3 regions of the Thauera sp. WH-2 genome follow, and region 3 is predicted to be linked to each of the others. Evidence: predicted binding sites of a transcription regulator. Region 3 holds the regulator's gene; each other region holds the start of a gene.
The links. The regulator sigma-54, encoded in region 3, starts transcription at its own class of promoters, with help from an activator protein. The targets are predictions, from matches to a motif close to TGGCACGCTTNCTGCTNA.
Positions count from the first base shown of each region.

Region 1: a site for sigma-54 is predicted at 1,092-1,109, ahead of metK (methionine adenosyltransferase). Genes of this name have one in related genera too.
Region 2: a site for sigma-54 is predicted at 1,262-1,279, ahead of cydP (cytochrome oxidase putative small subunit CydP). Genes of this name have one in related genera too.

Region 1 covers NZ_JBLWFG010000005.1:160,165-163,438, reverse strand. The annotation lists gene ACNKW1_RS10435 (lysophospholipid acyltransferase family protein) at 1-824, opposite strand, end outside; gene metK (methionine adenosyltransferase) at 1,198-2,361, shown strand; gene ACNKW1_RS10425 (calcium/sodium antiporter) at 2,523-3,274, shown strand, end outside.
Region 2 covers NZ_JBLWFG010000006.1:8,264-11,537, reverse strand. The annotation lists gene ACNKW1_RS11040 (cytochrome ubiquinol oxidase subunit I) at 1-1,045, opposite strand, end outside; gene cydP (cytochrome oxidase putative small subunit CydP) at 1,035-1,232, opposite strand; gene ACNKW1_RS11030 (sigma-54 interaction domain-containing protein) at 1,404-2,762, shown strand; gene petA (ubiquinol-cytochrome c reductase iron-sulfur subunit) at 3,174-3,274, shown strand, end outside.
Region 3 covers NZ_JBLWFG010000003.1:11,855-15,128, forward strand. The annotation lists gene ACNKW1_RS06595 (regulatory protein RecX) at 1-6, shown strand, start outside; gene lptB (LPS export ABC transporter ATP-binding protein) at 1-715, shown strand, start outside; gene ACNKW1_RS06605 (RNA polymerase factor sigma-54) at 737-2,194, shown strand; gene hpf (ribosome hibernation-promoting factor, HPF/YfiA family) at 2,212-2,535, shown strand; gene ptsN (PTS IIA-like nitrogen regulatory protein PtsN) at 2,676-3,161, shown strand; gene hprK (HPr(Ser) kinase/phosphatase) at 3,130-3,274, shown strand, end outside.

The DNA.
Region 1 (3,274 bases), on a different contig from region 3:
CCCTTGTAGCGGTTGTAGCCCCACAGGTATTGCTGCGGACACTGCAGGATCATGCGCTCGACCTCGCGATTGATGATCGCGACATCGGCTTCCAGTTCGCCGGTCAGCGCCTCGGTAGGCGCCTGCAAGCGGAACACATAGCCCTCGCCACGCGGCAGGCGCTCGGCCCAGGTGTAGATCACGCGCACGCCCTTCACCGCCGCCAGGCGCGCAGCCAGCGTCATCGTCCATGCCGGCTTGCCGAAGAAGGTGGACCACACCCCCTCGCCCGCGCCCGGTACCTGGTCGGGCAGCATGCCCACCGCCTCATGGCTGCGCAGGGTCTTCACCAGCTTGCGCACGCCCGACAGGTCCGCCGGCGCGGTGCGCATCTGCCCGCGTGCGCGACCGGCTTCCATCAGCGGCTGCAGCACTGCCTTGCGGGGCGGGCGGTAAAGCACGGTAATCGGAATCTGCGCCGCAATGCACTGCGCAGTGATCTCGAAGCAGCCCAGGTGCGGGGTGATGAAGAGGATGCCCGCGCCCTCGGCGCGCGCGGCCTCGACCAGCGCCCAGCCTTCGGTGCGCACGGCGCTCGCCACCACCTCGGATGCAGGCCGCCCCCAGATGAAAGGCAACTCGAGCGCCTGGCGCCCGGCCTCGACAATCGCCGCGCGCAGCACCGCCTCGTCCTCGCGACCGAGTGCATTGAAGAGGTTCTCGCGCAGGCGGCGAGCGTAGGACGGTGAGGCCTTGTAGGTCAGCCAGCCCGCCCAACCGCCGAGGCGGTGCAGCCAGGACAGGGGCAGGCGCGAGAGCAGTCGGAACAAGCTTTGAAGCAACACGAACGGGGTCCCGTAAAAGTGCCCGAAGCGTCACGGCACGACAACGACGAGAGAGACTGTGGGAGCAGCGATGACATCTGTGGGCGCGAGCGCACCTGCGAAAATTGCTTGCACGGTCGCAGCATTCACACGCAAGCCCGCTTCCACGGATAGGCCTAGATCACCGTACGCCCCGAATGCTTACACACCCGGCCGCTTCGGTCTATAATCCGCGACTTGCCGCCGAGTTAACTCGACAACTTGCAGGGCGGCATGGCAGCGAGACTGCCACACAAATACTGCTAAAGCGTCGGCTGCTCGACGAAATCCCCGGAGCTGGCCGCAGACGCAAGGCCAGAATGACGGGGATTTTTGCTTTTCAAGGAGCAGCAGCATGGCTGAGTTTCTCTTCACCTCCGAGTCGGTCTCCGAAGGCCATCCCGACAAGGTCGCCGACCAGGTGTCCGACGGCGTGCTCGACGCCATCCTCGCCGAAGACCCCAAGGCGCGCGTCGCCTGCGAAACGCTGGTGTCCACCGGCCTCGTCGTGATCTCGGGCGAGATCACCACCACCGCCCACCCCAACTACCGCGAGATCGCGCAGGACGTGATCCGCCGCATCGGCTACGACAACTCCGACATCGGCTTCGACTACAAGAGCTGCGCGGTACTGGCTGCGATCAACCGCCAGTCACCCGACATCGCTCAGGGGGTCAATGCTGCCAACGACGACCCGCTCGACCAGGGCGCCGGCGACCAGGGCCTGATGTTCGGCTACGCCACCAACGAGACCGACAGCCTGATGCCGCTGCCGATCTACTACGCCCACCGCGTCATGCAGCGCCAGGCCGAGGTGCGCAAGGACGGCCGCCTGCCCTGGCTGCGCCCCGACGCCAAGAGCCAGATCACGGTCAAGTACGTCGACGGCACGCCGGTGGCGATCGACACCGTCGTGGTGTCCACCCAGCACGACCCCGACGTCACCCAGGAGCAGATCCGCGAGGCGGTGATCGAGCTGATCATCAAGCCGGTACTGCCGCCCGAGCTGATGAAGGGCGACGTCCGCTACCTCGTCAACCCCACCGGCCGCTTCGTGGTCGGCGGCCCGCACGGCGACTGCGGCCTGACCGGGCGCAAGATCATCGTCGACACCTACGGCGGCGCGGCCCACCATGGCGGCGGCGCATTCTCGGGCAAGGATCCGTCCAAGGTCGACCGCTCGGCCGCCTACGCCGGCCGTTACGTGGCAAAGAACATCGTCGCCGCGGGCCTCGCCGACAAGTGCGAGGTGCAGGTGGCCTACGCAATCGGTGTCGCGCGTCCTGTGTCGCTGATGGTCAACACCTTCGGCACCGGGAAAGTGGCCGATGAGAAGATCGTCGAACTGATCGGCCGCCACTTCGATCTGCGTCCGAAGGCGATCATCCAGGCCCTGGACCTGCTGCGCCCCGTCTATTTCCGCACCGCGGCCTACGGCCACTTCGGCCGCGATGAGCCGGGTTTCACCTGGGAACAGACCGACAAGGCGGCCGCCCTGCGCGCCGACGCTGGGCTGTAAAATACCGTCCGGTACCGCACGCCCCTCTCCGGCAACGGTGAGGGGCGTCTTCTTTTGATCGTCCGCGCAGGACCGCGCAAGATCGTACTCGCGTGCGAACCTCTGGCCTGCGCAACAGTCTGCACTGTCCCGCCCCGAACCAGAACGCAAGACTCTTCCTCATGCTCCAGCAAACCCTGATGTTCGTCCTCGGCCTCGTCGTCCTCGTCATCGGCGCCGACGTCCTCGTGCGCGGCGCCTCACGCCTGGCGGTGTCCTTTGGCGTGTCGCCCCTGGTGGTGGGCCTGACTGTGGTCGCTTTCGGCACCAGTGCGCCAGAGATGGCGGTTTCAGTGGGCTCCGCGCTCTCGGGCAGCCCGGATCTGGCGATCGGCAACGCAGTCGGCAGCAACATCGCAAACATCCTGCTGATCCTCGGCATCTCGGCCCTGATCACGCCGCTGCTGGTCGATGAGCAGATCATCCGCCAGGAGATCCCGATCATGATCGGCGCCTCGGCGCTACTGGTGGTGGTTGCGCTCGACGGTCGAATCGGTCTGATCGAGTCGATCACGCTGTTCGCTCTCGTGATCGCGTACACGGTGTTCCTGGTCGTTCAATCGCGGCGTGCCTCGAAGAATGTTCAGGATGAGTTCGAAACCGAGATCCCCACCTCGAACTGGGACCGCCACTGGAGCGTGCAGATCGGGCTCATCGTGGTCGGTCTGGTGATGCTGGTGGTCGGTGCCAACTGGCTGGTGGATTCGGCGGTCGCCTTCGCGCGCGCCTTCGGCGTCAGCGACCTCGTGATCGGCCTCACCGTGGTCGCGGTCGGCACCTCGATGCCCGAAGTCGCCACCTCGATCGTCGCCGCGATGCGCGGCCAGCGCGACATCGCGGTAGGCAACGTGGTGGGCAGCAACGTGTTCAACAT
Region 2 (3,274 bases), on a different contig from region 3:
CCTTGTCGAAGGCCTCGCGCAGGGCCGCATCCTGAGGGTTCTTGCGCAGCGCCTCGAGCAGCTTCACCGCCTCCACGCCCACCTTCACACGCTCGCGGTTCAGCGCGTAGATCTGGTTGAGGCCGGGCAGCTCCCTGTCGAGCGAGCGCGTGCCGATCAGGCCCATCACCCAGGGAATGTGGATCGCAAAGTCGTTCTTCATCTCGGCTTCGTTGGGCACGGCGATGACGTTGAAGCTGGCGGGCGCGGGTTCGGTCTCCCACATCGCCTCCATCGCCGCGAGCTTGGTCTGCTGCGCTTCGCCCAGCGCGTAGCCGGACTCGTCGCCGAGCACGATCACCGAGCAGATCGAGGCGAAGCCGAAGGCCGCCGCGATGCGGAACGAGCGCTTGGCGAACTCCACGTCGCGCCCGCGCAGCAGGTACCAGGCCGAGATCGACAGCACGAACATCGCCCCGGTCACGTAGCCCGCCGACACCGTATGCACGAACTTGCCCTGCGCCACCGGGTTGAACACCACCGCCCAGAAATCGGTGAGTTCCATACGCATCGTCTCGTAGCTGAACTCCGAGCCCACCGGGTTCTGCATCCAGCCATTGGCGATCAGGATCCACAGCGCCGAAAGGTTGGTGCCCACCGCCATCAGGATCGTCACCAGCAGGTGCTGCTGGCGCGACAGGCGGTCCCAGCCGAAGAAGAACAGGCCGATGAAGGTGGATTCGAGGAAGAAGGCCATCAGCCCCTCGATCGCCAGCGGCGCGCCGAAGATGTCGCCCACGTAGTGCGAGTAGTAGGCCCAGTTGGTGCCGAACTGGAACTCCAGCGTGATGCCGGTGGTGACGCCGAGCGCGAAGTTGATGCCGAACAGCTTGCCCCAGAAGCGGGTCATGTCCTTGTAGATCGTCTTGCCGGTCATCACGTAAACGCTTTCCATGATGACCAGCATCCACACCATGCCGATGGTGAGCGGCACGAACAGGAAGTGGTACATCGCCGTGGCGGCGAACTGCAGCCGCGACAGGTCGACGAGTTGCTCACTGACCATGGGTTTCTCCAGATGTCGTGTGTAGTTTTGAGCTTGCAGGGGTGGCAACCTGGGCGGCCATGGCGCCGGGATCGACCGGCACCTTCGCGTCACGGATGAAGGCCCACCACAGTGCGGTGATGAGCATCAGCTTGATGACGATGACCACGGTGATTTCACGCACCAGGCGACGATCGGTGGTGTTCATGAGGGGCTCCGGTTGTCGGTGCGCTCCCTTAATCAAGAGCCGTGCCAGTTCCGGTCATGTTCTGGATTTGATGTAAATCAAGACTTTCCGGTGGGATACACACGTCGGCATTGACGTGTTTTCTGTCACGGTGGCAGACTGGTGGCGTATAAACCGTCATGAGTGGCAGCCATGCAACCCGATTCACGTCCCTTGCCCGAACTCGTATCCTTTCTCGAAACCCTTGCTGAGCCGCACATCCTGTGCGACCGGGACTACCGCATCATTGCCGCCAACGCGGCGTATCGCAGCGCGCTCGGCGATGGGCGCAGCGTGGTCGGGCGGGCGTGCTACGACGTATCGCACCACTACAGCGTGCCGTGTGACCGGGCGGGCGAGTCCTGTCCGCTTGCGCGCAGCCTGCAGTCGGGTCAGCGCGAGCGCGTGCTGCACCTGCACCACACGCCGCGGGGGGAGGAATACGTCAACATCGAGCTCTCGCCGATACGCGACGCCAGCGGAGAGATCGCCTGGTTCATCGAAAAAATGGAGCCCATGCAGGTGGCGCGCGGCGCGACCGAGCATCAGGGCATGATCGGGCGCTCCCCAGCCTTCCAGCACATGCTCGAGCTGATCTCCAGGGTGGCGCCGTCCGATGCGAGCGTGCTGCTGCAGGGCGAATCGGGAACGGGCAAGGAGTTGCTCGCTGCGGCCGTGCATGAGGCCAGCCGGCGTGCCGAAGGGCCTTTCGTTGTGGTGGACTGCTCGGGGCTCCCCGAGACCTTGTTCGAAAGCGAGGTGTTCGGCCATGAGCGCGGTGCCTTCACCGGTGCCACCGCGCGCAAACCCGGGCTGGTCGAGGCGGCCAGTGGCGGCACCCTGTTTCTGGATGAAGTCGGCGACATTCCACTCGGCATGCAGGTGAAGCTGCTGCGCCTGCTCGAGACCGGCACCTACCGCCGTGTCGGTTCGACTGAGCTGCGGCGCGCCGACATCCGCCTGGTCTCGGCCACGCACCGCCCGCTCAAGCGCATGATTGCCGAGGGCAGCTTCCGCCAGGATCTCTACTTCCGCATCAACACGTTCCCGATTCGCGTTCCGGCCTTGCGCGAAAGGGAGGGTGACCTCGCTCCGCTGATCGAGGCGCTGCTCGAACGGGTGGCACCCAAGCGCAGGTTGTCGCTGTCACCCGCTGCCATGCGGGTGCTGTGCGACTACCCCTTTCCGGGTAACGTGCGCGAACTGCGCAACGTGCTCGAACGTGCCAGCCTGATGTGCGATGGAGACATCATCGGTCCCGAGCATCTGCCGGAGGAAGTGCTGGACCCGGTGCCTGATGAGGACGACATGTTTGGCGTGGCCGCGATTCCCTCTCCCACCGTGCAAGGTGCATCGGTCGACCTCGACGAGATCCAGCGCCAGGCGATGTTGCGTGCGGTGCGTGGCCACCGTGGCAGCCGGCGCGAGCTGGCGCAGAAGCTCGGCATCAGCGAGCGCACGCTGTACCGCCGTCTGCGTGAGCTCGGCCTGCTTGAGGACCGGGGTGGCTAGGGCGTGGGGGAAGACGGACCTGGCGTCAGGAGTCCGGGGTCAGGAGCCTGCGCGCGCGGAGCTGGTCGCCTGCGAGCGCGGTGGAAAGGCAGTGAGGGGGTAGGGGGTGCTGCCAAACTGACCGAAATGGCAGGTGAAATGGCGGTTTGGCGGAGTTTGGCGGCTCGGCACCTGTTCTGTCGCGCTACACTGGCTTTATTTTCGGGTGTTTTGAGAGCTGGCACGGTCGTTGCTTATGTAGTGTCGTGCGAAGCGGGACGAGTCGTGATCGCTGCATGATCGTCCCCCCCCTCAACGGTCTTGCCCCCGGCAGCGCTGGCCCGACGATATCCCCCGACCCGCTTCGCCTTTTTTCTTCCCCGCGCATTCCCTGCCGGTCCGACGAACGTTTCCCCCGGAGAGCGTCCCGCCATGTCCGATACACGTTCCGACCTCGCTTCCCAGCGTCGTAAACTGTTGATTGCTACCTCCGGTGCAGGCGCACTTGCCGCGGCTGCCACCGCAGTACCCTT
Region 3 (3,274 bases):
GCTTAAGGTCGCCGGACTGCAAAAGCGCTACAAGGCGCGCACCGTGGTGCACGACGTTGGCTTCGAGGTCGGCTCGGGCGAGGTCGTCGGCCTGCTCGGACCCAACGGCGCAGGCAAGACCACCTGCTTCTACATGATCGTCGGCCTCGTGCGCGCGGACGGCGGGCAGATCACCCTGGACGGGAAGGATCTGACCCATCTGCCGATCCACGCCCGCGCACGCCTGGGCCTTTCCTACCTCCCGCAGGAGATGAGCGTCTTCCGCAAGCTCACCGTGGCCGAGAACATCCAGGCGGTGCTCGAGCTGCAGGGGCTGGACAAGCGCAAGGTCGGCGAGCGGCTCGAAGAGCTGCTGATCGAACTCGGCATCCACCACCTGCGCGACAGCACCGCGATCTCGCTGTCGGGCGGCGAGCGCCGCCGCTGCGAGATCGCCCGGGCGCTGGCCACCGATCCGCGCCTGATCCTGCTCGACGAACCCTTCGCCGGCGTGGACCCGATCGCGGTCATCGACATCCAGAAGATCATCCGCTTCCTGAAGGAGCGCGGCATCGGCGTGCTGATCACCGACCACAACGTACGCGAGACGCTCGGTATCTGCGATCGCGCCTACATCATCAGCGAAGGCCGTGTGCTCGCCAGTGGCGCACCGACCGAGATCATCGAGAACGAGCAGGTGCGCCAGGTCTACCTTGGCGAGCACTTCCGGCTCTGACTGCGCGCCCCTGCTCACGCCATGAAGCCCAGCCTCCAGCTCAAGCTCTCGCAGCACCTCACACTGACGCCGCAACTGCAGCAGTCGATCAAGCTGCTGCAGCTATCGACGATCGAGCTGAATCAGGAGATCGAGCGCTTCCTGCTGGAAAACCCGATGCTCGAGCGCGAGGAGGGCGAAGGCGAGTTCCTGCCCGCCGCCGCAAGCACGCCCAGCGAACAATCCCACCAGGAAGCACCGCAGGGCGAAGGCCCCGCCGAATCCGGCAGCGAGGCTCTGCAGCACGAAGGCGGAGAGGGCAGCAGCGAGGATGAGAGCATCGACTGGTCCAGCGTGGGCACCGGGGCCTCCAGCCGCAGCGAGGACGATGAGGACATCGATTATCAAGAGTTTCAGGCCGCCGGCATCTCGCTGCGCGACCACCTCGATCAGCAGATCGCCCTGTCGCCGCTGTCGGATCACGACCGCGCGCTGGTGCGATTCATCGTCGAGGCGCTGGACGATGACGGCTATCTGCACCAGCCGCTTGAGGAACTACTCGAACTGCTGCCGCCCGAATCGGGCATCGAACTCGAAGACCTGAGCATTGCCCTGCACCATGTGCAGAACCTCGAACCAGCGGGCATCGGCGCGCGCTCGCCGCAGGAATGTCTCGCGCTGCAGTTGCGCACACTGCCAGAGTGCGCGACGCGAGCACTCGCCCTCGAGGTCGCCACCAAGCACCTGGAACTGCTCGCCGAACGCAACTTCGCCAAACTGAAGAAGCTCACTGGCTCGGACGACGAAGCGCTGCGCGCGGCGCACGCACTGATCTGCAGCCTCGACCCGCACCCCGGCTCGCGCTATTCCACCAGCGAGACACGCTATGTGCTGCCCGACGTGGTCGTACGCAAGGTGCGCGGGCGCTGGTCGGTCAGTCTCAACCAGGACGCCATGCCGCGCCTGCGCATCAACCGCCTGTACGCCAGCCTGCTGCAGCAGAACCGCGGCCAGGGCGGCGGACTGGGCGGCCAGTTGCAGGAGGCACGCTGGCTGATCCGCAACGTGCAGCAACGCTTCGACACCATCCTCCGCGTTTCCCAGGCCATCGTTGACCAGCAGCGGCAGTTCTTCGATCATGGCCCTGTGGCCATGCGCCCGCTCACGCTGCGGGAGATCGCCGACCAGCTTGAACTGCACGAGTCGACCATTTCGCGCGTGACCACGCAAAAGTACATGGCGACACCGCGCGGCGTGTTCGAGCTCAAGTATTTCTTCGGCAGTCATGTCGCCACCGACACCGGTGGGGCGGCCTCTTCCACGGCGATTCGCGCGCTGATTCGCCAGTTGGTGGAAGCCGAAGACAGCAAGAAACCGCTGTCCGACGCCAAGATTGCCGAGATTCTAGGCCAGCAGGGTATCGTGGTCGCACGGCGCACCATCGCCAAGTATCGCGAATCCCTCAATATCCCGCCGGTCAGCATGCGCAAATCCATCTGACAACCACAGGAGTCACCATGAATCTCAACATCACCGGGCATCATGTCGAAGTTACCCCGGCCATCCGCGACTACGTCACCTCCAAGCTCGATCGCGTCATCCGCCACTTCGACAACGTCACCAGCGTTGCGGTAATCCTCTCCGTCGAGAAGCTCAAGCAGAAGGCCGAAGTGACCCTGCACGTGCGCGGCAAGGACATCTTCGTTGAAAGCGACGATGCCGACCTGTACGCCGCCATCGACTCGATGACCGACAAGCTCGACCGCCAGGTGCAGAAATACAAGCAGAAGATGGCCGAGCACAACCACGAGTCGCTGAAGCACCAGACCCCCGAGGACTGAGCCTTTCGTTACAGCCCCATGACCGGGGCGCGGTTGTGGTTATAATGCGCGCGTTTTGACGACGCCTGCGGCGCCCGCCCCGGAACGACAGTCGCCCCGGCGACCTGGAAGACCGGGGCGTCGTGTTTGCACACCTGCGAATGAGCCTGATATCCCAACTCCTGCCACTTCCCAATGTGGTGGTCGACCTCGACGCCAGCAGCAAGAAGCGCGTCTTCGAGCAGGCCGGCCTGCTTTTCGAGAACAACCAGGGCATCGGTCGCAGCACCGTTTTCGACAGCCTGTTCACCCGCGAACGCCTGGGCTCCACCGGCCTCGGGCAGGGCATCGCGATCCCGCACGGCCGCATCAAGGGCCTCAAGGATGCAGCGGGCGCCTTCCTGCGCCTGGCCACGCCAGTCCAGTTCGATGCGCCGGACGGCCGCCCGGTCAGCATGCTGTTCGTACTGCTCGTGCCCGAACAGGCCAACGAGACACACCTGCAGTTGCTCTCCGAACTTGCGCAGATGTTCAGCGATCGCGCATTCCGCGAAGCGCTGCTGAATGCGCCGGATGCGGCACACATCCACCAGATGTTCATGAACTGGGGCGCCCATGCGGCAGACCAGCCTGACCCGGCTGTATGAGACCCATCGCGACAGTCTCAGCCTGATCCACGTCAGCGGGCCGCTCGAGGCCCGCCTCAGCGTGGGCGAAGAGCGCATCTGGCCGGCTGATCTGGTCGGCCACCTCAATCTGA